Flocculibacter collagenilyticus: one gene and its partner. The protein of the gene in region 1 interacts with the protein of each later gene in a pairwise test. Links are inferred from orthologs where the notes say so. Each region holds a gene or a part of one and is shown on either strand. Other genes may lie near its edges. The genes, in order: uvrD and lpdA.

What was found.
Region 2: the proteins of uvrD (region 1) and lpdA interact in binary tests that used the Escherichia coli proteins (3 or more experiments, as listed by UniProt). The link is inferred for Flocculibacter collagenilyticus from one-to-one orthologs.

The regions. Positions count from the first base shown.
Region 1 is NZ_CP059888.1:66,964-82,617, reverse strand. The notes cover bases 69-2,984. They hold uvrD (DNA helicase II), read left to right. Parts: upstream 69-400; coding sequence 401-2,569; downstream 2,570-2,984. Other genes in these bases: HUU81_RS00335 (tRNA(Met) cytidine acetyltransferase TmcA), read right to left, coding at 2,585-2,984. Outside these bases: HUU81_RS00345 (PEP-CTERM sorting domain-containing protein), read right to left, coding at 1-35; more of HUU81_RS00335, read right to left, coding at 2,985-4,894; HUU81_RS00330 (DUF3010 family protein), read left to right, coding at 5,012-5,461; HUU81_RS00325 (porin family protein), read right to left, coding at 5,564-6,133; siroheme synthase CysG, read right to left, coding at 6,373-7,797; HUU81_RS00315 (phosphoadenylyl-sulfate reductase), read right to left, coding at 7,862-8,656; cysI (assimilatory sulfite reductase (NADPH) hemoprotein subunit), read right to left, coding at 8,628-10,388; HUU81_RS00305 (assimilatory sulfite reductase (NADPH) flavoprotein subunit), read right to left, coding at 10,388-12,205; HUU81_RS00300 (hypothetical protein), read left to right, coding at 12,506-13,174; HUU81_RS00295 (S9 family peptidase), read left to right, coding at 13,314-15,440; HUU81_RS00290 (GNAT family N-acetyltransferase), read right to left, coding at 15,540-15,654. UniProt on the Escherichia coli protein: A helicase with DNA-dependent ATPase activity. Unwinds DNA duplexes with 3'-5' polarity. Translocates on single-stranded DNA with 3'-5' polarity. Initiates unwinding more efficiently from a nicked substrate than double-stranded DNA.
Region 2 is NZ_CP059888.1:3,234,341-3,249,966, reverse strand. What follows is about bases 886-3,773. They hold lpdA (dihydrolipoyl dehydrogenase), read left to right. Parts: upstream 886-1,561; coding sequence 1,562-2,986; downstream 2,987-3,773. Other genes in these bases: HUU81_RS14400 (tRNA-uridine aminocarboxypropyltransferase), read left to right, coding at 3,127-3,773; aceF (pyruvate dehydrogenase complex dihydrolipoyllysine-residue acetyltransferase), read left to right, coding at 886-1,373. In the rest of the region: more of aceF, read left to right, coding at 1-885; more of HUU81_RS14400, read left to right, coding at 3,774-3,816; HUU81_RS14395 (M13 family metallopeptidase), read left to right, coding at 3,918-5,993; acnB (bifunctional aconitate hydratase 2/2-methylisocitrate dehydratase), read left to right, coding at 6,291-8,888; HUU81_RS14385 (glycosyltransferase), read left to right, coding at 9,024-10,358; HUU81_RS14380 (YebG family protein), read right to left, coding at 10,513-10,953; HUU81_RS14375 (hypothetical protein), read left to right, coding at 11,335-11,799; HUU81_RS17540 (TonB-dependent receptor), read left to right, coding at 12,118-14,613; HUU81_RS14365 (gluzincin family metallopeptidase), read right to left, coding at 14,681-15,626. UniProt on the Escherichia coli protein: Lipoamide dehydrogenase is a component of the glycine cleavage system as well as of the alpha-ketoacid dehydrogenase complexes.

The DNA of each region.
Region 1 (15,654 bases):
TTGTCATCCCAGAACGGAATGTAATGATCTGCCATAAGCGTAGCCGAGGCGTTAAAAGAGAATACACTTTGACATAAGCAAAGCACAAAAAGAATGGACTGTTTCATGAATGGATTACTTCTTATTAGTGGTACAACAAAATTTTTATGCTTAAAGCAATAATCAAACCAACTTAAAAAGCCATTATAAAACATCAACTTTACTGCTTCTAAGTAACGAGCAGCATTTCTTATGTAAAATTTACTGACAATATTTTATTAGCGATTTTAATCTTATTTCCATTTCATAATTTTTAACCACTGTTATAATATACAGCACTTTTTATCTATTTTTTATACCGCTCATCGGCAGTCGACACATCTCAATGCTGTTCAGGTGACCAGAACTAATCAGGCGAATTATGGACGTTTCTCATCTTATTGAACATTTAAATGACCGCCAGCGTGAAGCGGTATCGGCACCATTGCAAAGCATGTTAGTGCTGGCAGGTGCTGGCAGTGGCAAAACCCGAGTGTTAGTACACCGCATTGCTTGGCTGATGCAAGTCGAGCAAGCGTCACCGTTTAGTATCATGGCTGTTACCTTTACTAATAAGGCGGCTGCTGAAATGCGAGGCAGAGTGCAAACTTTAATGGGCAGTCATGTTGGCGGGATGTGGCTTGGCACATTTCATGGGCTAGCCCATCGATTTTTACGCACACATTTTCAAGAAGCAAGCTTGCCTGAGACGTTTCAAATTTTAGACTCTGACGATCAATATCGCTTTATTCGCCGCACCCTTAAAGCATTAAATTTAGACGAGAAGCATTACCCACCCAAGCAAGTGCAATGGTTTATTAATAATAAAAAAGATGAAGGGCTGCGCCCACAGCACATTGAAAGCTACGATCACACCGAAAAGCAAATGCTAAAAGTGTACGCAAGTTATCAAGAAGCCTGTGACCGTGCTGGTTTAATCGATTTTGCAGAAATTTTGTTACGCGCACACGAAACGCTATTAAAGCATCCACCACTATTGCGCCATTACCAACAACGCTTCGAGCATATTTTGGTAGACGAGTTTCAAGATACTAACACCGTACAATATGCTTGGTTGCGACTGTTAGCCGGAGAACATGGCAACATTACGATAGTTGGAGATGATGATCAGTCAATTTACGGCTGGCGCGGCGCCAAAATAGAAAACATTCACAAGTTCACCAATGACTTTCCTAACGCGCAAACAATACGGCTAGAACAAAACTATCGCTCAACTAATACCATTCTAAAAGCAGCCAACCAACTCATTGAAAATAATAGTGCGCGTATGGGTAAAGAATTATGGACTGATGGCGATGCAGGCGAGCCAATCTCACTATACGCTGCCTACAATGAATTAGACGAAGCAAGGTTTATAGTTAACGCCATTGAGCAATGGTCAAGCAAAGGTAATACATTAAACGATGTCGCCATTTTATATCGTAATAATGCTCAATCGCGGGCACTGGAAGATGCGATCCGTCAGGCCAATCTAAAATACCGCATTTACGGTGGGCAACGCTTCTATGACCGACAAGAAATTAAAGACTCGTTGGCATATTTGCGCCTTATTACAAACCGCAATGATGACGCTGCCTTTGAGCGCATTATCAATACCCCAGCAAGGGGGATTGGTGAACGCACATTGGCAACCGTTCGAGACACCGCTAAACAACATGGGGCAACGCTGTGGCAAGCTGCGTTAACCTGCATTAATGACAAGCTTTTATCTGGCCGAGCAGCGAATGCCATTCAGCACTTTATTGATACGATTACAGCGTTTGAGCATAATATTGCAGACAAGCTCTTACATGAACAGGCAGACAGCATTATTCGTGACAGTGGCTTGTATGCCATGTATCAAGCAGAAAAAGGCGAAAAAGCTAAAACCCGCATAGAAAACTTACAAGAATTAGTCACGGCTTGTCAGCAATTTACGCCCAGTGAAGATACGGAAAATATGACGCCATTACAGGCGTTTCTATCACAAGCTGCACTTGAAGCAGGGGATGATCAGGCCGATGAATTTGAAGATGCGATACAATTAATGACTCTGCATTCTGCCAAAGGGTTAGAGTTTCCATTGGTATTCATGGCAGGTGTTGAAGAAGGCATGTTTCCAAGCCAACAATCGGCGGAAGAACAGGGCCGATTAGAAGAAGAACGGCGCTTATGTTACGTAGGCATTACGCGTGCAATGCAAAAGCTGTATATCAGTTATGCAGAAACACGCCGTTTATATGGGCAGGATAAATACCATCGTCCTTCGCGCTTTATCCGCGAAATCCCTGATGAATGTATTGAAGAAATACGCATGCGTGCAGCCGTCACTAGGCCATCAAATGCAGGTCGATTTGCTCCTGCAGCTAGCCATGTTGCTTTCGAATCAACCGGATTTAATTTAGGGCAACGTGTACTACATCCTAAATTTGGTGAAGGCACGGTATTAAATTATGAAGGAAGTGGCGACAGTGCCCGCATACAAATTAATTTTGATGCGGTGGGCACTAAATGGCTAGTGACAGGATATGCGCGATTAGAAGCCGTATAGGCGCAAATTGCGTTATTAAACCACTTCATCGTTAGAGAGCAGCTTGCTAACCACCGTGCGCATTTGCTGCTCTAGCTGCTTTTTGCCACTCAAACCTAGGTGTGTGCAACATTCAGCTAAGGCTTTATTTTGTAATACTCGCATGATCAGTAAATGGCTGTCATTCACTTGGTTGTTCAATTGGTCATTCGAATAATAAGTGCTTAATACACCACTCACTAGCTGCTTTATTACGTAGTGCTTTAACACAACCTCAACACTGAAATAATCTTTATTAAAATGAGCATAGGCGTGTAACGTGGTAATTTCGTACTCATCTAACGAATTGTGTATTCGTGGCGTTATTCGACTAGGCGCTGTAGTAGCTTGCGAGGTGGTTACATTTAACCTGTCGGCCTTTTTAGCAAAAGCGGCACTGAACAACTCGCACACTAGCGCAGCGTCCAAGTCAGCAAATACGGTACTTAACTGGATGGGAAAACTCGCGCAAAATCGTTGATATGCAATTGCCGCAATGGTATTACCTTCATCGTCCAGCGGTAGCAATAACGCAATACTGTGTTCGCCACTGGCTGCATCGCGTTTATAACCACAACGAATCGGCAAATAGCCTGCTTTATACCAAAAGCGGAGTAGCGATGTCGATGCACCAAAACTGGTTGATAATAAATGGAACTGGGCGTTGATGTAATATTGCTTCAAATAATTAAGAAAGTCAGAGCCTATTCCACACTCTTGTACATTAGGCTCAACGGCAATACGCACAACCCGCGCTATCTTTAGGCTGGCAGATTGGGGAATGCCACAGTGATTAATTAATGTTTGCGCCATTAAATGCCCTTGTGGCCTGCGCACACCTTGGCTAATTTCTTCAGTTAACTGTGTAGGTAACTCTCCTTCCTTAGATACTAACGTAACCGCAACAACCTGCTGTGAAACTGTTGCAATATGTACGTCTAAATTTGGTGCATCAAGTAAATATTTTAAATCTTGCGGTGTCGTTTGATAATGCGCTAATACCAGTAGTTCAAATACTTGCTGCAATAACTCATCGTCATTGCTTAGGGTTGTTGCAGTTATTAAGTCAAACTTTATCGCATCTGGCTCTACATTCGTCTGACTCAGCGCATGTGTATGTTTGCGCGGTGCGAGTAACAAGAGTTGATTAGTCCAACGCTCTAACGGGCAGCCTTGCCGCCAGCGAATTGGTGCACTCATTGTGACTTGTCGCCAATCTGGTGTTAACTTATTCAACACTTGTTTGAATCTAACATCAAAGCCTCTACCCGTCCCTTCATAGCCATGAATCGTGGTGGAAAACACAAGACGAGAGTGTCCTGATAACATAGCCGTCAAAATAGGCGTTGGAATGGCAGCAGCTTCATCCACAAGTACTAATTGGTAATGATTAAGTTGCTGCTCTATTTGATCGGGTGGAATAAAGGTAAGAGTTCTCTGTTCACCACCTTCTGTAAGCAGCGTGATAGAGGCAGCACCGCTCCACGGCGCGTTTAGCAAATACTGGCTTGCTTGCTCAAATAACGGTTTTACCGCAGAAATAGAAGGTGCCACTACCGCAATATGTGACAATTTAGACAGTAATAATTCAGCCGCGGTAATACCTAGTACACTGCTTTTACCTCGACCTCGGTCAGCTTTAATCACTAACGGTCTATTACGGTGTCCCGTGACCACCTGCTTAATCGCAGTATATGCGTCTAATTGATCTGCCGTTTTAAATCGCTCATCGACAAGCTCAGTGGTGGTGTTGATGTGCGATGCTGCGAGTAAATAACTGTCACTAAATAAACGAGCCTTTGCGTGAGATTGACTTGATGTTTTAACTGCATCAGTTTCAGTACAATCACTAGAGACATCGATAAAACGCTGTTTAAAATGCTGCGTTATTTCATCAATTTTATATGGATACACACACAGTGCATTGTTTTGATGATCGATATGTTGCAACCACGTGTCATTGTCAGGACTCAGTATAATGAAAAGGCCACCAGCACGAACACAGCCAGATATGATGCCTAGCGCATTTGGACTTAAACCATCAAATCCATTGTAAATGACTACATCATACTCAGTGCCTAATAACTGCTTAGCTTTTTTAATCGGAAATTTCTGCACAGTGCACGAGCAGGTAAAGTTAACGTCGTCCTTATCGGCCAGCAGTGCAACATCAATGTTAGGCAAATGTTGATGAAACAACTCGGTCAATTTTACGTTGATTAACGCCACCTCTCCTTTAAGCCACATAATGCCCCTGTAGCCATATTGATTTAGCTTATCTAAGTAAGACGTTACAATTGTATTCACAGCACCCCATTAATTTAACGATGTGGTAGTCTCAAGCAAAAATAGTACATCACTGAAATTACTTATTTATCTAATAACACGTATAATAACAAACAACATAAAAAGTGAGGAAAGATTATGAAAGTTTGTGGTGTTGATATCAAAGGTAGCGAAGCAATTATCGCTGTTATTTCTTATGATCGAGGGCTAATTGATATTGACGAAGTAAGATTACGCAAACTCACTCTTCATTACGATAAAGACGCTGAAAAACTGCAAGCGTTTCAAAACACATTCAAAAAGTTTTTAGACGACTATAAAATTGAACGTGTTGTAATACGTGAACGTCCACAAAAGGGTAAATTCGCAGGGGGCGCAATCGGTTTTAAAATAGAAGCAGCATTGCAGTTAATTACAGATGTTCAAGTTGAGTTTATTAGCCCAACCCAATCAAAAGAGTTAATCAAGAAAAATCCAATCGTAGTAGACATTAGAGATACTGGCTTAAAACAGTTTCAAGAGTTGGCATTTAGCACTGCCTATTCGTATGTAATGAAAACTAAATATATCTCTGACGAAGATATTTAAAATACTTTTTCTATAAACTTTTATCTCTCTTAATAAGCATGCTCATTAAGAGAGATATAAGCTCAACTTCTAATTCAACTACTAGATAGTCACTTGAATAAACTAGAAATGGTAGTTAAAACCCAAACTGATACTTTTCCAATTTTCACTATTGCTAATGTGATCCGCATCAGGCAGAAATTGGAATTCACTGTATAAACTAATGTTCGCATTTAGCTTATATTCGAGGCCTGCTCCGAAACTATAGCCATTCTCTGTATCCGTTTGCACATAAGGTTCAACCAGCGTCACATTATTTTCGTCAACCAAAATGATTGCATAGCCTGCTGCACGAACCTCACTAGTCGTCCAGCCTACAAGCCCATATATGTCTACTGACGAGCTAAGTGGATATGATCCTTTTAGGGATAAACTAGCTTGATGCTTAATTTTATGGCTAAAATCACCGCTAAATTGCTCACCAGAAATTCCTTTCAATGCACGCATTTCAAGTGCTAGATGCTCATTGAATTGGTATCCTAATGAAGCGCCAAGTAGCTTATAGTCGTTGGTAGATATTTCCTGCGCACTGTAAGCGCCGCCAACATACCAATCACTACTTTCATTCGCTTGCACAGGAGAAAGTGAACTTCCTAAAATCAAGAAAAAGACACTAGGTAATATTTTACTCATTAAAAGTCCTTGTATTTAATATATAAAAATTAGCCTACAATCAACCATGTCGATAACGATAGTGTCACTTTCTTCGTCACACAAAAAGTAAATCAAATATAAAGATACAGATAGCAACTACGACAAAGCTACAACCTTAATTACGGCTAAGTATCGAACTATATTTGTTAACAGGCTTGTAAGCTTTTGTATGACAAAGAGAAAACCGATTGGTTCACAAATGTGAAATAAAAGTTTCTTTACGCCGTCAGATCTTCAGCCATACCTTGGCCTGTCTGCGCTCCCGCTGCCTCAAACCATTGACAAGTGTTACGTAAACTCACGACTTCACCCACTATCACCAATGCGGGTGAACCGATGTGATTATCTGCCGCCATACTTGGTAATTGCGCTAAAGTCCCTGTTACAACGCGTTGCTGTGAAGTAGAACCTTTTTCAATAATAGCCACCGGTGTATTCGCATCGCGACCATGTGTTAATAATGCATCGGCTATTTCAGGTGACTTCATTACGCCCATATAAATCACTAATGTATGGTTCTCCCGCGCCATTGCTTGCCAATTAACAGGCATGCCATTTGGCTGGCAGTGTCCAGTTACAAACTCAACACTTTGTGCATAATCTCTATGGGTGAGTGGAATGCCTGCATAAGCCGCACAACCTGCCGCTGCAGTAATACCTGGCACAACTTGAAACGGAATATTATGTTGAACTAACTCTTCAATTTCTTCTCCGCCACGACCAAAAATAAATGGATCGCCGCCTTTTAAACGACACACTTTATGGCCCTGCTGTGCCAATTCGACTAGCATCGTATTAATTTGTTCTTGAGGGACGGAATGAAAACCGGCTTTTTTACCAACTGAAATCAGCTCTGCATCACGACGCACTAAGTCTAATACTTTAGGTGAAATGAGTCGGTCGTAAACGACAACGTCTGCTTGTTGCATTAACTGTAAAGCACGAAGCGTTAATAGATCAGGGTTACCAGGTCCCCCGCCCACAATATACACTTCACCTTTATCATCAGATTCTGGCGCATCAAGCATGTTCTTTAGGTCGTGCTGTGCAGCTTCAATTTGGCCTTTGGCGACTTTAGACACCACTTGGCTATTAAACACCCGTTCCCAAAATTGGCGACGCGCTGCAAATCCATTAATTTTATTTTTTACCTGATCACGAAATCCACCCACAAGTGTTGCCAATGCGCCAATGTGCTGAGGAATAAAGGTTTCTAATTTCTCACGTAGACGTCGTGCTAATACTGGCGCCTTTCCTGCGCTAGAAATAGCAATCGTAATTGGATCTCGGTCTACAATAGACGGAAAAATAAACGTTGAACGCTTCGTATCATCCACCACATTCACAAACATGTCGCGTGCATTTGCCGCGTCGTATACTGCTTGATTAACTGCTTCATTATCTGTGGCAGCGATAACCAACACATAGCCAGAAAGGTGTTCTGGCGAGAATACATCGATCACTTTGGTAAGTTGATGCTGCGCTATGAAGTCTGTAGTTTCGTTACAAAACTCAGGAGCTAATAATGTAACTTTAGCGTTTGCATTCACCAACGTGCGTGCTTTTCTTAATGCGACATTACCACCGCCAACAACTAAAATTTTGCGGTTAGAAACCTGAGTAAAAATAGGTAAATATTGCATGGCACGCTCTAACGTTGAATATACGGTTTAGTAAAGAAATAAAGGATAAAAAGAGTGACGGTAATTAAATACCGTCACCGTCAATGTGTAGACCACATTCTCGAGACATCCCATTGAAGCGAGTTTCTTCTTCAGTCATGCCAAGCTCTAATGGACGTGTGGTATGTACGTCACCCACTGAAACATAGCCGGCTTCCCATAGCGGATGGTAAGGTAAATCATTATCTTGTAAGTAGTAATGCACATCTTTGTTAGTCCACTCCAACATTGGATAAACCTTCACCGTGCCCTTGCTAATTTCAACAATATCCTTGTCTTCACGAGTGGATGATTGAGTACGACGTAAGCCTGAAAACCATGTACCAACCTTCAGTTGCTCAATTGCTTTTAACATTGGCTCAACTTTATTAAGCTGATTATAACGCTTTAACCCTACTTCGCCCTGTTCCCACAATTTACCATGCACTGCTTCTTGCCATGCTGGTGTCATATTGCTGCGATAGACATGCAAGTTTAACGACAGTTGCTGCTGAAGTTGATCAATAAACTGATACGTTTCAGGAAATAAATAGCCAGTATCTGTTAACACCACTGGAATATCAGGCTGTTGTTCAGTGAGCAAATGCAGCATTACGGCAGCTTGAATACCAAAACTTGACGACAGCATCGGACTGTCAGGCAAATTCGCTAAACACCACGCCACACGCTGCTGTGGTGTTAATGGCTTAAGCAGCGCATTAATCTCGCGTAATGCTTGTTGTTGCTCACCCTCAGGCAGTGTCAGTATATGCTTATACGACACTGCGCCAGCCTCACTTAGGCTGGCTTGCTTAGGCTTGGCCAACGTTGATACCGTCATGGAAATTTTGCCCCCTAACCGGTCTGTTTTCAGTTGCTGATAGCACGCCAGCGCGCACCACAAAATCACCAAACCCTTCATCAGCGTTACGCTCTTTGGCATAACGCGCTAATAGTGAATCAAGCGATGTTAAAATCGTTTGTTCGTCTACGTTTTCCATATATAACTTGTTAAGGCGTGTTCCTACGCCATCCGCACCTAAGTAATAGTTGTATTTTCCTGGGCCTTTACCAACAAATCCCACTTCTGCAGCAAACGGACGTGCACACCCATTAGGACACCCTGTCATACGCATTACTATTTCTTGATCGCTTAAGCCATACTTCGCCATAATATCGTCTACTTTACTTACTAACGTTGGCATATAGCGTTCGGCTTCTGCCATCGCTAACGCACACGTTGGTAAAGCAACACAGGCCATGGTGTTTTCACGTACTTTCGAAATGCGTGGCATTAAACCATGAGCTTGCGCCAACCCTTCAATCTCTGACTTATGTTCAGTGGGTATATTGGCGATGATTAAGTTTTGATTTGCCGTCATACGCAAATCACCTTGGCCAATAGTTAACATTTTTTCAGCAATTAACCGCAATCCCGTTTTAAATTGATGTGTGTCGGTATCAATAATACGGCCATTTTCAATAAATAACGTTAGATGATGATTGCCATCTACACCTTCAACCCAACCATATCTGTCACCCTGTTGGGTAAACGTAACAGGTTTTGCCGGCTCAAACTTAATACCTGCATATTCTTCAACGGCTGCGCGGAATGCCTCTACGCCCATACGATCAATCGTATACTTTAAACGAGCATTTTTTCGGTCAACACGATTACCTTCGTTACGTTGAACCACTAAAATGCCTTCTGCAATTTTTAATGTGTCTTCAGATTTAATAAAGCCTAAGTCTGACGCTAAACGCGGGTATGTTTCATGATCGCCATGGGTAGATCCCATACCTCCACCAGCTGTAACATTAAAACCAACCAACTGATCATTTTCGATAATGGCAATAAAGCCCATGTCGTTTGTATACACATCTACATCATTGTGCGGTGGTACAGCAACGGCAGTTTTAAATTTACGTGGTAAATAGGTAGGACCGTATATTGGTTCATGGCCTTCTTTAGTATGTTTCTGTACACCACTTTTATATTCTTCACCGTCTAACCAAATATCACAAAATGCGCGTGTTTCTGGTAATAAGTGCTCACTGATTTTTACTGACCACTGATACACTTCTTGATGAATGTGTGAAGCAATCGGATTGGGGTTACACATTACATTACGGTTTACATCGCCGCAGGCCGCAATCGAATCTAGCTCTACGGTATTCAGTGCCTGCATTAACGGTTTCACATTGGGTTTTAAAATGCCGTGATACTGAAACGTTTGGCGCGTAGTTAAACGAATGCTGTTATATTCAGTTAGCTCGTCTGCCACTTTGTCCACTGCTAACCACTGTTCAGGTGTTGCAACGCCACCTGGCACACGTGCGCGCAACATAAAACTATATAATGGCTCTAGCTTTTGCGCTTTGCGTTCTGAGCGTAAATCACGATCGTCTTGTTGATAAAAGCCGTGAAACTTAGTGACTTGCTGATCGTCTTCCGCCATTGAGCCTGTTGTATTGTCAGCCAAACTTTCTTTAATGGTGCCACGTAAAAAGTTACTACGTGTTTTGATACCTTCGTTCGCTGCTAATTTTTGATTTTTGTTATTGTCGCTCATTAATAAACGTCCTTCTGGTAACGCTTTTGTGCACGTAATTCGGTTAAGTAAGCTTCCGCTTGTTCTTGATCTTTAGCGCCGTGCTGTTTAATTATTTCAATTAAAGCATGATGTACATCTTTTGCCATTCTGCTTGCGTCACCACACACATAAATATGGGCGCCTTGCTCTAACCATTCAAATACAGCTTGGCCTTGTGCTATTAATCGATCTTGTACATACACTTTTTCAGCTTGATCGCGACTAAATGCCACATCTAAGCGAGTCAGTAGCCCTTGCTTCTTATAGCCTTGTAATTCTGTTTGATATAAAAAATCTTGAGTAAAATGAGGATTCCCAAAGAATAACCAGTTTTTACCTGCTGCTTCATCTGCATCACGCTGCTGTAAAAATGCTCTAAACGGCGCAATCCCTGTACCCGGCCCAATCATGATGACAGGCGTGTCGCTATTCGCTGGTAATCGGAAATTGTTGTTTGGCTCAACATAAACCTTAACATCACCGCCTTCTTCAAGGCGCTTAGCTAAGAACCCTGAAGCACCACCTTGATGTACATGACCAAAGGCGTCATATTCCACTAGGCCTAATGTTAAGTGTACTTCTTCTTCGGTTTCAGCTTGGCTTGATGCTATTGAATATAAGCGAGGCGTTAATTTACGTAATATTCCAGCAAAATCTGCCGCGCTTACCGTGTCTGGATATTCACGCACAACATCAATTACTTGGCGCGTTGCAATGTAATCACGCAACCCTGCGCCATCGCTAGCAATGTGTGTCAGCGCTTCATGATTAATTAGCTCTGCATATTTTTTCACAAATCCCGGATGCAATAGCGTTAGCTCTAGCGCTTCTTTTAGTGCCACTTTAATAGTAAGCGAATGTTCACCCACATTAACTTCGTCATGTTCGTTAATGCTTAATAGCGCTAATAACTCGGTAACAATAGCGTCATCATTTTCAAAATACACACCCAGTGCATCACCTACTTGGTATTGAATGCCAGAATCGGCAAGATCTATTTCAATATGGCGTACATCTTTGGTTGAATTACGGCCAGTAATTTTCTGGTTTGCGACCAGTGTAGCCGTGAATGGATTTTGTTTCGTAAAGGTTTGCGCTGCCGCTGAAGCAGGTGTAGCCACACCCGGCATAGGAATAACCTGAGAAGTACTTTCATTGGAGCTTTCTTTTACTTCCTCTTCAAAGGTTTTAATCACCGCTTCAGACCATGTTTTAGCGTCGTCTTCATATTCAACATCACAATCTTGACGTGGAATAACGGCTTGAGCGCCTAGCGCCGCTAAACGCTCGTCAAAGTCTTTACCTGTTTGGCAAAACAGTTCATAAGAGCTGTCGCCCAATGCCAGTACTGAATATTTTAACTTATCTAATTTTGGCGCTTTCTTACTTGCTAAGAACTGGTGAAGAATTTCCGCATCATCAGGGGCGTCACCTTCGCCATGTGTGCTTACCAAAATAACTAAATGCGTTTCTTTCTTTAGCTGCTGCGGTTTAAAGTCAGCCATCGACGTTAACTTAACCGCCAAGCCTTGTGAACGGGCACTGTCTGCCAATGCTTGCGCGATCCCTTTAGCATTACCGGTTTGCGAACCATATAAAATGGTTAAAGTATCACCAGCCTGCGGCTGACTGGCTAGCATCGGCATTTGGCCACCAGCAAGCTGTGCATTCGCAGCAAGGTAACCACTCACCCACGCTTGTTGAATGGGATTCAATTCGGCCACTAAACCTTGTAGTTTAGTAATTTGTTCATTAGTAAGCGGGCTTGATTCCGCAGTTAACTGTGCAAGTAACATGAGCTAAAGACTTCTTTCCTATTTTCAGACTGCTGAAAGAATAGCGGTACAACCAGTAAAAAAGAAATATTAGAAAACTCTTTTTTATTACTTATTAGAATAACGAAGCTAATTTGTTGAAATGAGAGGTATCCCTGTAGGAAAAGGTGAATGGGTAACATTCATTCTGCCTAGCACAATTGAAAATGAAAGCTACACTTAATGATGTTTCATCATAATCGTTCATCTATTGATACAAGTAGATATTTTATTAACTTGGGTATTCATTCCAAAGTCACATTCATAAATCTGGAAAAAGCTATGTCACGTGCAATGTGGGTCATCGTTTTAAGCTGTTTGGTATTTAGCAACCAGTCATTTGCTGGAACAATTGACATTGGTGCCGATGCGGGTAAACGTGTCGCCATCGGAGCCACGTATAGTGACGGCTCGCACTTTTTATTAATTGCTAAAGAGCGCAATGGTGGAGTTCGCGTAACTATACCAGATCAAGAAAACGTTACAGACAGTATTGTAATGACAACGTTTCAGGGACGAGTGTTTAGTTTTAAATTAAGCTTATTAGGTATTGGGGCTGGAGGCTTGACGAGCATAGAGCCATTCTCAGTACCCGGCCTTGCCAGTACAGATGACAGTCAGTTTATTATTGCGCAGTTCAACATGAGCGAATACCTTTCAAACGGTATAAACTTTAACATTGGTGACACTTTTTCAGTTAATAATGGCCAAGTATCTGGTACTCCTTTCCTCGACATTTATGACGCATCAGCACTCTCGTTTGATCCTGATGTAACCGCTAGTTCATTACTAGACTCATCCTTTATATCCTCACTGCCTCGTTTTACGGGTGACATTGAAGTGCTAACCAACGCTAGCTTTTTTATACCATCACCTAGTCCGTTGCTTCTCATCCTAGGATTTATCCCGGGAATGATTTACATCACTAAACGCAAATACCGCGCTCCATAATTGTTACAGTCAATATTGTTTCATTCTTCCCTTTAAGAGCAAATCAGTCCTCTATGCTTAGCATAGGCTGATTTTCTTACCATTTCTTTGTACACTGTGTGCGGAAAAAACTAATAAGCACTAATAAAAAGGATGGACAATGAAAAAGCTCACCTCTGCGCTTGCTATTGCACTAGCAGTTGCCAGTTCAACCAGTGTCGTTGCACAGTCTAATAATGATGTACTGTCAGTTGACGATATCCCTAAAATAAAGTCGGTTATTCAACCTAAAGTCAGCCCAAATGGTGCATACGTTGCATTTACTCGCTCTAAGCCTCGTGAGTTATATAAAGACGAGAATGGCAAAAATTACAGCGAGCTCTATATTGTTGACGACAAAGGTAATGAGCGCTCATTTATCACTGGTGATGTAAGTGTTCGTAATTTGCAATGGTCAAATGACGGTAAGCATGTGTACTTTCTAGCGAAATTAAATGGCGAAAAGCACACTGCCCTTTATCACATTCCATTTAATGGCGGTCAAGCACAACAGGTGATGTCGTTAAAAGATACTGGCATTAATAACTACCGCATTAGTCCAAATGGCAAACAAGTGGCGCTATTAGCTAAGCCAGCAAAAGACAAAACCGAAAAAGAACTAAAAAAACTTGGGTTTATGGCCGAGGTTTATGAATATGATTTAAAAAGTCAGCAATTATTTATTGTGGACTTAGCCCAATCTGACAAACCTTTATCGCCAGAAGCTATCAACATTGAGCAATACGTGGGTGCGGTGGAATGGTCTCCAACAGGCGACACATTATTAGTAAAAACCCAGTTAAGCGCATTAATTGATGATCAATATATGCAATCAGCGTGGCATTTATATAATGTAGCCAGCAAAGAAACGGTATTAAGCTTTAAGACTGAAGGCAAGTTAGGTGCAGCCGAGTTTTCTCATGATGGCAAATACATCGCTATGCGTGGCTCTGAAGATAAGCACGATCCTGCTGATGGTCGCTTATTCCTTGCTAATGCACAAACCGGCGAAGTTAAAGAGTGGTTGCCTAACTTTATGGGGCATATTGGCGATTTCGAGTGGGCAAATAAGTCAAACACTCTATATTTTGTTGCTAACGTCAATACACACAGCTCTATTGAAAAAATAAAAGTTGGTAGCAATAAATCTAAGCCCGCAGTCAAAGCAGGCAAAGTGATTGCTTCCAATTTAAGCCTATCAGACTCTGATAAAACATTGTCCTATAAAGGACATAGCGCACAGCATCCAAGCGAGATTTTCTTCCAGCGCGGTAAAAAGTCAATTAAATTAACCGACTCTAACCCTTGGTTGAAAGACAAACGTTTTGCTAAACAAGAAACGCTCACCTTTAAAGCTCGCGACGGTGTAACGATTGATGGTGTTATGGTTTACCCATTAGATTATCAAAAAGGCACCAGCTACCCGCTCATTATGGTTGTTCATGGTGGTCCAGAAAGCCATGTGCCTGACGGCTGGGTGACTGGTTATTCGCGTCCAGGCCAAATGGCTGCAGCACGTGGCTATGCGGTATTCTATCCTAACTATCGTGGTTCTACAGGCAAAGGGGTTGCTTACTCTAAGCTTGGTCAAAATGATTATGCTGGTAAAGAGTTTGACGACTTAGTCGACTTTAAAAAACACCTTGTTGATATGGGCATTGCCGATACAAAACGCGTTGGTATTACTGGCGGATCTTACGGTGGTTACGCTTCTGCATGGGCAGCAACAAAACTCACTGAGCACTTTGCAGCCAGTGTAATGTTTGTTGGTATTTCTAATCAATTATCGAAATTTGGTACTACTGATATTCCTAACGAAATGCATTTAGTACATGCACGTTCATACCCGTGGGATAAATGGCAGTACTACTTAGAGCGCAGTCCTATTTACTGGGCAGGCCAATCTAAAACACCATTATTAATTATGCACGGTAAAGATGATCCGCGCGTACACCCTGCTCAATCTATGGAGCTTTATCGCTACATGAAAGTGCAAGGTAAAGATGTGCGTTTAGTATATTATCCGGGCGAAGGCCACGGTAACCGTAAAGTTGCCGCTCAATATGACTACAGCTTGCGTTTAATGCGTTGGTTCGACAATTACCTGATTGATGGTAATAAAGAAATGCCAACCCATAAGCTAGATCACGCCGAAAAACTAAAAGCCGTTAAGAATGCGGGTAAAGAGAAGGCAGAAGATAAAGCGTGCGAATGTAACGATGAAGACAGCGCAGCAGAAAAAGCGTAACACTTAATCAGCTTGATTATTTGTTAATAGACTGATTGAAAGCCAAGTAGCGAATATTCGTTAACTTGGCTTTTTATTTTAGGACGAGATAAACAACAATTATGGTGCAAGCTTCGCCAAAAGCGACTTACTTACCGAAGGCCATTCTGACTGGATAATAGAGAACACGACTGTATCACGCAATGCGCCGTCTGGTTCGATAGTCGCGTTACGG
Region 2 (15,626 bases), 3.2 Mb from region 1 along the record:
CAAGCGGTCAAGAGCAAGTTGACCAAGAACCCAGTGGTGAAGCGCAAGTACAAGCGGTAGAAGTACCAGACATTGGTACAGAAGGCGAAGTTGATATTATTGACGTTTTAGTCGCTGTGGGTGATACGGTTGAAGCTGAGCAAGGGTTAATTACCCTTGAAACCGATAAAGCGACTATGGACGTGCCGTCTCCGTTTGCTGGAAAAGTAACGGAGGTTAAGGTTTCTACAGGCGGTAAAGTTGCCATGGGCGATGTTATCGTAATGATTGAATCTGCAAGCCAAAGTGGTGGAGCTAAAGCAAGTCAGCAAAATGCTGAGCAAAGCACAGGAAAAAGCACCGAGCAAGCTAGCAGCCAGCCGCAAGCATCAAAAGCGCAACCGTCAGCACAAAAAGCGCCACCTGTTCCGCATCACCCTTCAGCGGGCGAGCGTCAAGCGGGTGGCTTAGTGAATGCTACACCATCAGTACGCAGAATTGCCCGCGAATTCGGGGTAGATCTTACTAAAGTTAAAGGCACAGGCCGCAAAGGACGTATTCTTAAGGAAGACGTGCAAGCTTATGTTAAGTACGAATTATCAAGACCTAAAGCAACGGCTGCGTCAAATGTCAGCGCAAGTGGCGGTGGCCTTCAGGTTATTGCTCAGCCAAAAGTCGATTTTGCAAAGTTTGGTGAAGTTGAAAAGGTTGCATTAACGCGCATTCAGAAAATATCTGGTCCTAACTTACATCGCAACTGGGTTACTATCCCACATGTAACGCAATTTGATGAAGCAGATATCACAGATGTTGAAGCATTCCGTAAAGAGCAAAATGCGTTACTGGCCAAACAAAAAGCCGACTTAAAAATTACGCCACTTGTTTTCATTATGAAAGCCTGTGCAAATGCGCTACTGACTTATCCTGTGTTTAACTCTTCACTGGATGAAGATGGTGAACACTTAATTATGAAAAAATACGTTCACATTGGTATTGCAGTAGACACTCCAAATGGCTTGGTTGTGCCAGTGGTGCGTGATGTAGACAAGAAAGGCGTTAATGAAATTTCAAAAGAACTCATGGAAATTTCGAAAAAAGCACGTGATGGAAAACTAAAAGCAGCCGATATGCAAGGTAGCTGTTTTACCATTTCAAGCTTAGGTGGTATTGGTGGAACTGCATTTACACCTATTGTGAATGCGCCAGATGTCGCGATTTTAGGTGTTTCTAAATCAGAAATGAAACCTAAATGGGATGGTGCTGAATTTGTGCCAAGACTGATGTTGCCACTTTCCTTGTCTTACGACCATCGGGTTATTGATGGTGCTGTAGCGGCAAGGTTTGCAGTGCACGTGAGCAGTGTTTTGTCAGATATTCGTAAGTTAGTCCTTTAATTTAAATTCGATAACGGTAAACCAAATGTTTACCGTTATTAATTGGTTAGATTGGGCGACATACCAACAACACAATGATAAACTTGCCATCGCTTTGTCGCATAAGACATGATGGTTAATAAAATAATTCAAAGAGATGTTAGAAATTTGCTATGGGCATCTCGCATTAAGAACAACAGAGGTTAGCAATGAGCAACGATATCAAAACGCAAGTAGTCGTTATTGGTGCAGGTCCTGGCGGTTATTCAGCAGCATTTCGTGCAGCCGATTTAGGTTTAGATGTAACATTAGTTGAAGCGCGCGACACCTTAGGTGGCGTATGTTTGAATGTTGGCTGTATTCCTTCAAAAGCGTTATTACACGTGGCTAAAGTGATTGATGATGCAAAAGATATGGCATCTCATGGTGTTACATTTGGTGAGCCACAAATTGATCTTGATAAAATTCGCGACTGGAAAGACAGCGTAGTAAGCCAACTTACTAAAGGCTTAGACGGCATGTCTAAAATGCGTAAAGTGAAAGTAGTAAACGGCTACGGTAAATTCACCGGCTCAAATACGCTTAAGGTTGAAGGTAAAGACGGTAGCACTACTATCACATTCGACAATGCAATCATTGCTGCGGGCTCAGAGCCAGTAGCGTTGCCGTTCATTCCTGAAGATGATCGTGTTATTGATTCAACCGGTGCACTTGAGCTTAAAAATATTCCTGAAGAAATGCTGGTACTGGGTGGCGGTATTATCGGTCTTGAAATGGGTACGGTATACAGCGCGCTAGGTTCAAAAGTCAGTGTTGTTGAATTTGCTGACCAACTAGTTCCTGCGGCGGATAAAGACGTAGTAAAAACGTATACCAAATATAATAAAGACCGTTTCAACGTTATGTTGTCAACTAAGGTTGTAGCAGTAGACGCGAAAGATGACGGTTTATATGTAACATTTGAAGGCAAAAAAGCGCCTGCAGAGCCAGTGCGTTATGATTCGATTTTAGTTGCTGTGGGCCGTCGTCCAAATGGTAACTTAATGGATGCTGCTAAAGCAGGTGTTAATGTTGATGAGCGTGGCTTTATTAATGTTGATAACCAATTACGCACGAATGTGAACCATATTTTTGCAATTGGTGATGTTGTTGGTCAACCAATGTTAGCGCATAAAGCTGTTCATGAAGCACACGTAGCGGCTGAAGTAATTGCGGGTCAAAAGCACTTCTTTGAACCAAAATGTATTCCTTCAATTGCTTACACTGATCCAGAAATGGCTTGGGTAGGGGTTACGGAAAAAGAAGCAAAAGAACAAGGTATGAATGTTGAATCAGCAACGTTCCCTTGGGCAGCGTCAGGCCGTGCAATTGCATCGGCAAGAACAGAAGGTTTCACTAAGCTAATCTTCGACAAAGATACCCATCGCGTAGTGGGTGGTGCAATTGTAGGTATTAACGCCGGTGAAATGTTAGGTGAAATTGGCTTAGCCATTGAAATGGGCGCAGATGCGGAAGATATCGCATTAACCATTCATGCTCACCCTACACTAAATGAGTCTATTGGCTTAGCGGCGGAAATTTACGAAGGTACAATTACCGACTTACCAAACGCAAAAGCGAAAAAGAAAAAATAGGTTTTATTAGGCTAATACGTCCTAATGGCCTAAATAAGAGTAATACTAAAGCCGCTATCTATTATTAGAAAGCGGCTTTTTGTTTAGCAGAACAAGAGTGCTCATCCATTGGCCTCCCATCAATTTTTAAAGTTAAGCTCATGCCAATAAATGCTGTCAGTCAATTAAGACAAGTGCTTAAAGCAAATTCAACAAAACCATTTAATGCGCGAGGCTCTAAAACCGTACGTTGTGAAGAATGCTTATTGCAACATACGATGTGTATATGTGCAGATGTTAAACAGGTGAAGCTAGATGCTGCGTTTTGCTTAATTATGTATAAAACTGAGCCATTAAAGCCGTCTAATACAGGTAAGTTAATTGCGGATGTTGTTGCAGATACCTTTGCGTTTCTGTGGTCTAGAACCGAACCAAGCGAAGAAATGCTGGCACTATTAAATGATCCGCAGTGGCAACCATATGTGATTTTTCCTGAAGAAGGTGTCGCACCAGAGCGTGTGACTCAGCAGGTAAGCTTAACCGATACAACGAAGCGCCCTTTATTTATTCTTTTAGATGGGACATGGCGTGAAGCCAAAAAAATGTTTCGCAAAAGCCCATGGCTTAATCAGTTTCCTGTATTAAGTTTTGCGCCTGAAACAGTATCAAATTATCAAATGCGTAGCAGCTACCATGATCACCATATCTGTACGGCAGAGGTGGCGGTAATGACGCTAGAGTTAATAAAAGCGCAATCAGCGGCTGATGCATTAGAAGCACATTTTATTGCCTTTAGAAAACGCTACATGGCAAATAAAACCAATCATTTTGGCGATTTTGAAAAGTTGTAGTTAAACAGGTAATATCGGTCGTCGAATAACATAATAATAACTACATTGTGCAAGGAAAAAATTTCACACTTGCGCTACTGATAATAATTACGGGAACTTTCATGAAAAAAGTAACAGCAATTGCTGCTGGTGTTGCGCTAGCGTTAGGCTTAGCTGCATGCTCACCGCAAAACTCAGAAACTGCGAGTAGCACAAAAAGCGAAGTGGCAGAGTCAAAACAACAACTTATCTCAGGTGTTGAATTAGAAAATTTTGATAAGTCAGTTAATCCAGCTGACGACTTTTATACTTACGTAAATGGTAAGTGGCTTGAAAGAACAGAAATTCCTGCTGATCGTTCAAACTATGGCTCTTTTAGTAAGCTATACGATGATTCGCAAAATGCGATGAAAAAGCTGATTGAAGAAGCTGCAGCAAATAAAAATGCAACGCCAGGCTCTAACGAGCAGAAGTTAGGCGACTTTTATAAGGCTTACATGGACACAGAGCTTGCTGAAGAATTAAAGCTTGCACCAATTAAGCCTGATCTTACACTGATTAAGTCAATTAATACGCGTGACGATTACGTTGCGGCAATGGCATATTTACAGAAAAAAGGCGTTACCACTCCGTTTGGCTGGTACGTAAACAATGATGCTAAGAATTCTAAAGAATACGCGGTATACACTTATCAAAGTGGTACAGCCTTACCAGACCGCGATTACTACTTAGAAAACGCAGAAAAATTTGAAAAAATTCGCAAAGAATACATCATATACGTGACAGATATGCTAAAAGCAGCGGGTCACGAACATGCCGAAAAAGCGGCTCAGAGTGTGTTTGAATTTGAAAAGAAACTGGCTGAAAATCACTGGACGCGTGTGCAGTCGCGTGATGCAACTAAGCGTTACAACAAATACAGTGCGGCTGATTTGAACAAAGCCATGGGCGAGTTTCCTTGGGACAAATACGCTGAACAAGTTGGTTTAGCATCAGCTGAGTCTATTATTGTTAGCCAGCCTTCTTACTTTGAAGCATTTGGTGAGCTATTCGCGAACACAGATATTCAAACACTTAAAGACTATATGATGTTCCATACTATTGATGGTGCAGCTAGCCTATTACATAAAGAACTAGTAGACCGTCATTTTGCATTCCATAGCACAGTGTTAAGTGGTGTGGCAGAGCAAAAGCCGCGCTGGAAAAAAGCGGTAGATAGTGCCAATGGCGTGATTGGTGAAATCTTAGGTCAGTTGTATGTGAAAGAGTACTTCAAGCCTGAAGCAAAAGAACGTATGGAAGAGATGGTGGATAACCTGATTAAAGCATACGGTATTGCGATTGATGAGTTGGAGTGGATGTCTGAAGAAACGAAGAAAGCCGCTAAAGTTAAGTTAAGTAAGTTCACACCTAAAATTGGTTATCCTGATAAGTGGAAAGACTATTCAGATCTTGACATTAAAGCAGACGATTTAGTAGGCAATTTTACCCGCTTTAGCGAGTGGACATATCAAGACATGGCAAGCAAAATTGGCAAGCCAGTTGACCGTTCAGAGTGGCATATGACACCGCAAACGGTGAATGCATACTTCAACCCAGTTAATAACGAAATCGTATTCCCTGCGGCAATTTTACAACCACCTTTCTTTAACCTAGAAGCGGATGACGCGGTAAACTATGGTGGTATTGGTGCCGTTATCGGTCACGAATTAGGCCATGGCTTTGACGACCAAGGCGCAAAATATAATGGTGACGGGAACCTAGTTAACTGGTGGACCGAGCAAGATTTAAAAGAGTTTCAAACTCGTGGCGCTAAATTAGCTAGCCAATATGCTGCTTATGCACCATTTGAAGATGCATCAGTAAATGGTGAGCTAACACTAGGTGAGAACATTGGTGATCTTGGTGGCTTAACGGTTGCACTTAAAGCTTATGAATTATCACTAGATGGCAAAAAAGCACCAGTAATGGATGGCTTCACAGGTACACAACGCTTCTTCATTGGTTGGTCGCAAGTATGGCGTCGTAAATATCGTGATGAAGAGTTACGTCGTCGTCTAATGACAGATCCGCACTCACCAAGCCAATACCGTGTAATTGGTATTGTGGCAAGCATGCCTGAGTTTTATCAAGCATTTGACGTGAAGGAAGGTGATGCAATGTATATTGCGCCTGAAGATCGCGTAAAAATTTGGTAATTAATTCCTGTTATGAACAAGCCAGCAATTTTTTGCTGGCTTGATATAAATCACTATTATGCTAACTATATTTTTTATTTATAGTTATCCAATTTTAATTTCCCCTTATTCCTATTATACTTTACGTCCACGTAAACCATATCAATCAAAGATTTAAAGTGGGTAGTGACAGATGTACTACACTTTCTAAACCCGTTATAGGATGTGGTTATTGTCGAATGACAAAAACTCAACGTTCGTGAGTGTAAACTAAGCAGTCAACTAACCACGCACATTTAAGATAAAGAGGACACAGTCGTGCTTCAAGAATATCGTAAACACGTAGAAGAGCGTGCAGCAGAAGGCATTGTACCTAAGCCGTTAAATGCCAAGCAAACAGCAGAACTTGTAGAACTAATTAAAAATCCACCTGCTGGTGAAGAAACCTTTTTACTAGAACTATTATCTGATCGCGTACCTCCTGGGGTAGATGATGCAGCGTATGTTAAAGCTGGCTTTTTAGCTGCTATCGCAAAAGGCGAAGCAACATCACCAATTTTGGACGCTGAACAAGCAACGAAATTATTGGGCACTATGTTAGGTGGTTATAACATTCAGCCAATGATTGAGTTACTTGATAACGACCAGCTTGCGCCAATTGCCGTTGAAGGCTTAAGTAAAACATTATTGATGTTTGATGCTTTCTTTGATGTTAAAGAAAAAGCAGACGCTGGCAATAAATATGCTAAGCAAGTAATGGAATCATGGGCAAATGCAGAGTGGTTCTTAAACAAGCCGGCAGTACCTGAAAAAATTACTGTTAAAGTATTTAAAGTCACTGGTGAAACCAACACTGATGACTTGTCACCTGCACCAGATGCATGGTCTCGTCCAGATATTCCATTACACGCGTTAGCGATGCTAAAAATGGAACGTGATGGTATTAACCCTGACGAGCCGGGCTCAATTGGCCCAATTAAGCAAATTAAAGCACTTCAAGAAGATAATATTCCATTAGCGTATGTTGGTGATGTAGTTGGTACGGGCTCGTCTCGTAAATCAGCAACTAACTCGGTACTGTGGTTTATGGGTCATGATATCCCTCATGTTCCAAACAAGCGCAGCGGCGGTGTATGTTTAGGCGGTAAAATCGCTCCTATCTTCTTCAACACAATGGAAGATTCAGGCGCATTACCAATAGAGCTTGATGTACAAAAAATGAATATGGGCGATGTTATTGATATTTTCCCATACGAAGGCGTTGTTAAGCGTTCAGGTACTGATGAAGTAATTTCTGAGTTTGAGCTAAGCTCAAACGTATTACTTGACGAAGTACGTGCTGGTGGTCGTATTCCACTTATCATTGGTCGTGGTCTAACAGACCGTGCTCGTGAAGCACTAGGTTTAGGCTCTACTGATATCTTCAAAAAGCCTGTTGATCCAATAGATTCTGGCAAAGGCTTCACGCTAGCACAGAAAATGGTTGGTAAAGCGTGTGGTGTTGCTGGTATTCGTCCTGGTCAATACTGTGAACCGAAAATGACAACGGTTGGTTCGCAAGACACTACAGGTCCTATGACGCGTGACGAACTAAAAGATTTAGCATGTTTAGGCTTCACAGCTGACTTAACAATGCAATCATTCTGTCACACTTCAGCGTATCCGAAGCCAGTTGATGTTGAAACGCATCACACATTACCAGACTTCATTATGAATCGTGGCGGTGTTTCTCTACGTCCTGGTGACGGTATTATCCACTCGTGGTTAAACCGCATGTTGTTACCAGATACAGTTGGTACTGGTGGTGACTCGCATACACGTTTCCCAATGGGTATTTCATTCCCAGCTGGTTCTGGTCTTGTTGCATTCGCAGCAGCGACAGGTGTAATGCCGCTTGATATGCCAGAGTCTGTATTAGTTCGCTTTAAAGGCGAAATGCAACCGGGTATTACATTACGTGATTTAGTGCACGCAATTCCGTTATATGGCATTAAAAATGGCCTATTAACTGTAGAGAAAGCAGGTAAAATCAACGAATTCTCAGGTCGTGTACTAGAGATTGAAGGGCTTGAAAACTTAACTGTTGAGCAAGCATTCGAACTTTCAGATGCATCAGCAGAGCGTAGTGCAGCAGGTTGTACGATTAAGCTTTCTGAAGAGTCAGTTAAAGAGTACTTAGAATCTAACATTGTAATGCTTAAGTGGATGATCGCTGAAGGTTACGGTGATGTTCGTACTATTGAGCGTCGTATTCAAGCGATGGAAAGCTGGTTAGCTAATCCTGAGTTAATGGAAGCAGATAAAGATGCTGAATATAAGCATGTAATCGAAATTGATCTTGCTGACATTAAAGAGCCAATTGTATGTTGTCCAAACGACCCTGATGATGCAAAAGTATTATCAGAAGTAGCGGGCGAGAAGCTTGATGAAGTATTTATCGGCTCATGTATGACGAACATCGGTCACTTCCGTGCTGCTGGTAAATTACTAGATAAGCACAAAGGCGAATTACCGACACGTTTATGGATTGCACCGCCAACTAAAATGGATCGTGATCAATTAACGGAAGAAGGGTATTACGGCATATACGGCCGCGCAGGTGTGCGTATTGAAACACCGGGCTGTTCACTATGTATGGGTAACCAAGCACGTGTTGCAGACAAAGCAACGGTATTGTCTACCTCTACGCGTAACTTCCCTAACCGTTTAGGTAATGGTGCGAATGTATATCTAACGTCAGCTGAATTAGCGGCGGTAGGTGCAATTGTTGGTCGTTTACCAACGGTTGAAGAATACATGGAATATGCGAAGCAAATCGATGCGACAGCAGCGGATACATTCCGTTACTTAAATTTCCATAAGATGCCGCATTACACTAAAAAAGCGGAAACAGTGATTATTCAACAAGCGGTTTAATGCTGAGGAATAAATTGTTTTAACACACCGTTTTAACAATACACTTTAATAAAAACGCACCTTATTGTAAGGTGCGTTTTTTTATGTCTGGCAACATGCGCCCAGTGTGGCGATAAGAAACAAGTAGTGAATAATATGACCATGAACGTATTGATAATTGGCTATGTGTGGCCAGAGCCGAAGTCATCAGCTGCGGGCAGTAATATGCTTTCTTTGATAAAGTTATTTCGTCAACAAGATTGGCAAGTAACCTTCGCCAGCCCTGCTGAGTTAAGTATGCACATGGCAGACTTGGCTATGTTGAATGTGCCAACGCAAAGTATTGCACTGAACGACAGTAGCTTTGATCAATATATTTCTGAATTAGCACCAGATATTGTGGTGTTTGACCGCTACATGATGGAAGAGCAGTTTGCATGGCGGGTTGAGAAAAACTGTCCTTCGGCACTTAGGATCTTACAAAGCGAAGATTTACACTTCTTACGCCAAGCTCGACACAAAGCATTAAAACAGCATCGAGATATTCAACAAGAAGATTGGCATTCAGATTATGCGAAAAGAGAGATTGCAGCAATTTTGCGTTGTGATCTTACTTTCATTATTTCGAGTGCTGAAATGAAGTTGTTACAAGAGCAATTTAACATTGATCCTGCATTGTTACAGCATGCGCCATTCATGGTTGAAAATATTTCATCAAATGAAATTGACACGCTGCCGACGTTTGAGCAACGTACGGATTTCATTTCAATTGGCAGTTTTCGTCATGAGCCGAATTGGGATGCCGTATTGTGGCTTTATAAAGAAATTTGGCCAAAAATTAGAAAGCGTTTACCGCAAGCAAGTATTCGGGTTTGCGGTTCATACCCTCCTAAAAAAGCAACGCAGTTACATAATCCGAAAATTGGGTTTTATGTGAAAGGGTGGGTTGAAGATGCACAACATGAAATGCAACAAGCAAGGGTGTGTTTAGCACCACTGCGTTTTGGGGCAGGCCTTAAAGGTAAGTTAATTGATGCGATGCAGGCTGGTACGCCTAATGTCACATCAACTATTGGCGTTGAGGCAATGAGTTGTATACCAAGGCTTGAATATTCCTCTGAATCACGTGTTAGTGTTGATGGGGGCGAAGCAACTCTTACAGATGAAGCTAAGAACACTTTACCATGGTCTGGTTATATTGAAGATGATGTTGATTCATTTGTAGAGCAGGCGGTTGCGCTGTATTCAGACTCAACTGCTTGGCAACAGGCGCAGCAAAATGGTTTTCAGATAATTAATCAAATTTATGATGCTGAAGTGATCGGTAAGGCGCTTATTGACAGAATCAATAATGTGTTACAACACCTTGGTCAGCATAGATTAAATAATTTTACAGGTGCTATGCTTCGCCACCACTCATTGAAAAGTACTCAATACATGTCTCAATGGATTGAAGAAAAAAATAAGCATAAAGTTGAGCCTGAATCATAACAAACGCCCGTAATCGGGCGCTACTGGGCTGTGTTTAGTAGGGCGTATTTAGAAGGCACTGTTTATAAGTTAATGCTTACAACCAGTGCTTAAAAATCCGTACTTAAAAATCCGTACTTAAAAATTAGTGACACTATTTTTTATTGGCCGCAACTTATGCGGCGTCTTCTTTTTCAATAATAAAGTCGTTATTTTTCTCAAGCTCGGTGTCGGCATTTGCAGTATCTGTATCTGGTAAGGTTGTTATATCGGCTTGCAGAACGTTTTTTGTGTCAGCGTCTTCATCACTGCTAGTTGCCTCGGTAGATTTATTAGACTTAGTGTCTGCTTTTTTTGACGACTTTTCAGCTGCTTTTTTCTTAGCTTGCAGGGCGATAAGCACGTCTTCTCTGTTCTTTGCTAAAAATACGCTTAATTCTTCTTTCATTGCTTCATCAAGGGCGAGTGGTGCCTCATCTAACAATACTGTTAAATGCTCTGCCATGTCTAACATACGATCGTATTCATCAGCAGATTTTTTATCAGTAAAGGTCATCACTTCTTTTCCTTTATTGTTTACAGTTCTAATTATTACGTAACGAGTTTCAACAGCCATAACTTGCCCCTAATCATTTATCTTTTACTTTGATACAACGATGTATAGTTTACTGTTTAAATATACAGTAGTATTTTATTATGTAAAGAAAGAATGCAAATATTTCTCAAATAGTAATAATTATCATTTGCAAATGGGTTTTGTTCATGCATAATAGATTTCGAAAGTTGCTTACACTTAGTTAAAAATTATTTTTTAACTTATTGTTTAACGGTCGATAAGTTGCTGCTGTATTTGTCTTTTAATATAGGTGTGGTTTAACTTTCAGAGTCCCTCCACGGGTCTTAAATGTGCTGGTTTGCCAGAGAGGCTATTTACTTCTCTGGCTTTTTTTTTATATGATTGCAGTTGTAAAAAAATGAGCAAATAATAGAGACGAAAATGAAAGGTCAACAGACCCTTACAATGCACAAGCGCAGCAGTAAATTTAACCATTGGTTATCTTGCACTTTAATGCTTGCGATCATTGCTTTCGTTAACCATGATCTCACGCATTATTCGCTTACTTCCTTTAACCACTCGGTAATACAAACCCAGCATGGCCTTCACTCAACTGGTAATAGCATAGTAGCTAGTGCCATTACAGATGTAGAAGGCACTGAAAAGGTAAAGCAAGCCGTTCACGCAACTGACATTGGTAATGAAGAGTCAACGCCAATATCCTATGCAGACTGCTTACTGTGTTTGTATTCTCATCTTTTGGACACTGGAATTAACAGTGTCGGTTTATTCAATTTTGAAATAAGCCAAATGAGTGACGTGCTGAATAATCGGCTCGATACTGACTTTCCATCGCTATTAATCACGCTTTACTACCTTCGCGGCCCACCTCGTTCATTCTTATAAGCCGTAAGGCTTTATAACGCTATTCACTATTTTTGATGTTTATGAAGGGCATATGTTCGTCATATTTATTCATGTGATCTTTGCCAACTATGCTTCAAATGCAGTTGATATAGCGTGTTACCTATATTTGTCATAGTGAAACGATAACATCGCACTTTTATTTTTCCATACTAATACTGGCTACACTTGCTGGTGTTTTTTGATGCGATGTTAACCAGTAGCTATAGTTAATAAAATTTGATGCTGTATGGCTAGCTAATACTTATTTTCTATAGGTGTATTGTTGGCGGTGCAGTGCTTTACAAGTGAATGAACAAAATGAAAACACAATTAAATACAATACTTTTGGGTTTAGCCGCGGCTTCTGTGTCTGCTTATGCTGATAACGCTGCAACAGGGCACTTAATCAAGGGCACAATAATTGACCCTACGGGTAAACCGATTTCGTCCGCACAAGTTGATCTTCATGGCACAAGACTGACGACTCAAACGGATGAAAACGGACAGTTTGAATTAACACTTCCTCCGTTGAAAAAAACCAACAAGGCTGCACTTAATCAACATGCTGATGAATTGCATGTGAAAGCAGATGGCTTTGGTTTTAAAACGGTTAAGATCATGCACCAAGATGGGGTGCATCAAATAACGCTGTCTCCATCGGTTATGGAGCATTACGATGTGTACGCAACCCCATTTCATGCCTCTACTTTAGAATCGTCTGCGCCAGTTAGCGTGTTGGCAGGTGACTCCTTAAAAAACAAACATGCTTCAACGTTAGGCGACACATTAAAAACAGAACTTGGTGTGCATTCTTCTTATTTTGGGCCAGTCAGTAGTAGCCCTATCATTCGTGGGTTAGATGGCCCGCGCGTAATGATCGCGCAAAATGGTTTAGACGTGAGTGACGTTTCACGTGGCAGCCCAGATCACGTTGTTGCCACTGAAACCGCAACAGTGACACAAGTTGAAGTATTAAGAGGGCCTGCAACATTATTCTATGGCAGCGGAGCCATTGGTGGTGTTGTGAACATTGTTGATAACCGAGTACCAACAAATACTGACACTATTGCTGAATGGCAAGCTAGCCATAATACGGTTGCGAATGAAAATGAAGCTGCGTTTATGTTTGGTACTGGCAAGGACGACGTTGCGGTACATCTTGATGGTTTTTGGCGCAAAGGTGATGACTATAACATTCCCATCCAGTCAGAAATGCATGATGATCACGACGAAGAAGCGCATGAACATGATGAAGAGCACCATGATACAGCAACGGATAAGCTTGAAAATAGCAATGCCAAAGCGTTAGGCGGTACTGTCGGCGTAAGTTATTTAATGGATGATGGCTTTGTAGGATTTTCATTTGGTCGGCTTGAACGTAATTACGGTATTCCTTTTCATGCTCACGAAGAACACGAAGAACATGAAGAACATGAAGAACATGAAGCGCATGAAGCGCATGAAGCGCATGAAGAGTCTGTTGAAGGTCAAATGCAGCAGAATAGGTGGCAACTGTTAAGCGAAAAAGCATTGGATAGTAATGTACTAACAGCTATAAACACTAAAGTCGGTTACACAGATTACCAACATGCAGAAGTAGAAAACGGTATTGTTGGCACAGTGTTTAATACTGAAGCATGGCAACTACGCAGTGATTTAATATTAAAAGAACATGCGGGCTGGCACGGCGCAGTCACGTTTGACTACAAAAACAACGACTTTAACGTAGTCGGCGCAGAAGCATTTTCACCACCTTCAACAACTCGCTCTTACGCGCTTGCATGGCTGGAAGAAAAGCACTTTGGTGATGTACTGGTTCAGTTGGGCGCTAGAATTGAGCGGGTTAAGCTAACTACAGATGTCGCTGAACACCATGATGATGAAGAGCATGAAGAAGACGAGCATCATGATGAACTAGAGTTAAATACATCAAGCTTTCCTGCACAAACGTTTACACCAAAGAGTATTTCAGCAGGAATTGTTTGGGACTTCACCCCAGGCTACAACATCGCGTTATCCTACACACACGCAGAACGTGCTCCATCTGCATCTGAATTATTTTCATTTGGGCCACACATAGGCACCAATACATTTGAAGTAGGCGCACTTTATCAGTTAGATGCAGAGGCCGACCATGCCGATGAATTTATTGCCACTAATAACACCGCTAAGCTAGAAAAGTCTAATAACATAGAGTTAAGTTTTAGAAAATTTGAAGGTGATGTAGGGTTTGTCGCAAACGTTTTTTATAACCAAATAGATGACTATTACTTCCAAGCTGATACTGGGCTCACTTTTAGTGCTGAGCATCATGACCACGAAGAAACAGAAGAAGAGCATGCTGCGCATGAGGATGAGGCAGGCTTACCTATCTTTAACTACCAAGTACGAGACGCTGAGTTTTATGGACTGGAAGCACAACTGATGTGGCAATACACACCAGCCTTAAAGTTTACACTGCAAGCAGACACAATTCGTGGCAAATTAGCGTCTGGCGAATACTTACCACGTATTCCACCAGCAAGGTTAGGCTTAATGGCTAACTATGAAATCGGTAATTGGAGCTTACAGTTAGACGCAATGCATCACTTTGAACAAAGCCGTATTGCAGCTAATGAAACAGAAACAGATAACTACACCATGACTAATGCAATCCTAAGCTATCATTTTGATTATGCTAAACAATACTTTAGCACTTATATTAAAGTGAATAACTTATTTGACCAAGTGGGCCGTGTGCATAGCTCATTTTTAAAAGATGAAGTCGTGCTGCCTAGCAGAGGGATTGTACTGGGTATTCGTAGTCAGTTTTAATTAATGTGTTTTAATCATTATCATTGAGGGGAGCAGAAGCTCCCCTTAAGTGCATTAAATTAGCTACTTATGTTTTTGTTAGATGGTTAATGGCTGCTTGTCCGTTTTGGTGCTTGTTGTTAATAAAGTGAGCCATTTTGTCAGCAACCTTATGATTAGTGAGCTGATCTGCGATTTTTAATAATGTCGTTTGATTAGCCTCTTCACCACTTTCTACAGCCTTTTGAAAACGATTCCATAAACTAAATAGACTTTGCGGCTTTTGGCTTAATAACTCGATGGCGTGATAAATCGTTATTCCGCAGGTGTAGTAATATCGAAATTTTCCATTATCAGCAGCTTTAGATAGAGGAAACTGCTCAATACCTTCAGCACAGTGATTTTTCATATTCTCAATTTTTTTGGTTACATAGTTTGTGGTGTCAGGGAATAAGTGGGTGAGGGCATGTGCTGCCAACATATCTGCATGGCCTTCGTGGATCCATGATTGACTGTCATCAGCGGGATGAACGTGCTGAAATAAGTGTGCTGCTTCATGTGCAAAAAACCATAATGTTTTATGCAGAAAGTGGTCGTCGGAAACCTTTTTCTCGAGGTTACTCATATTCCAGTGCATAAAAATCTGATTAGGCAATGTACCGCCTTCAGATGAGCCGCCTTTAGCATTGGCGTAAGAAGCAAAAAGGGTTGGCTTACTGTTAGATTGCAGCTTCCCTAAATGCTTTTCAAAGTAATTCATGAATGTGGGGATGTCTGAATTAAGTGATGTCGTTATTTTTTCAGGTAAACCACTATCAATTAAAGCAATAAAACTATCAGTCACTATAGGCTGCTGCTTACCAACATAAATATTCATACCGTTGTTACTATCAGTCCAGCTTACTGCTTTGGTAACGAGTTCACCGTTCACAATAGCATGTTCATTATCAGGAATGGTTAAGGTTAAATGCCATTGATTTACCGAGTCATCACAGCTATTAATGCACGCAAACAAGCGGCCACTATGAAATAAC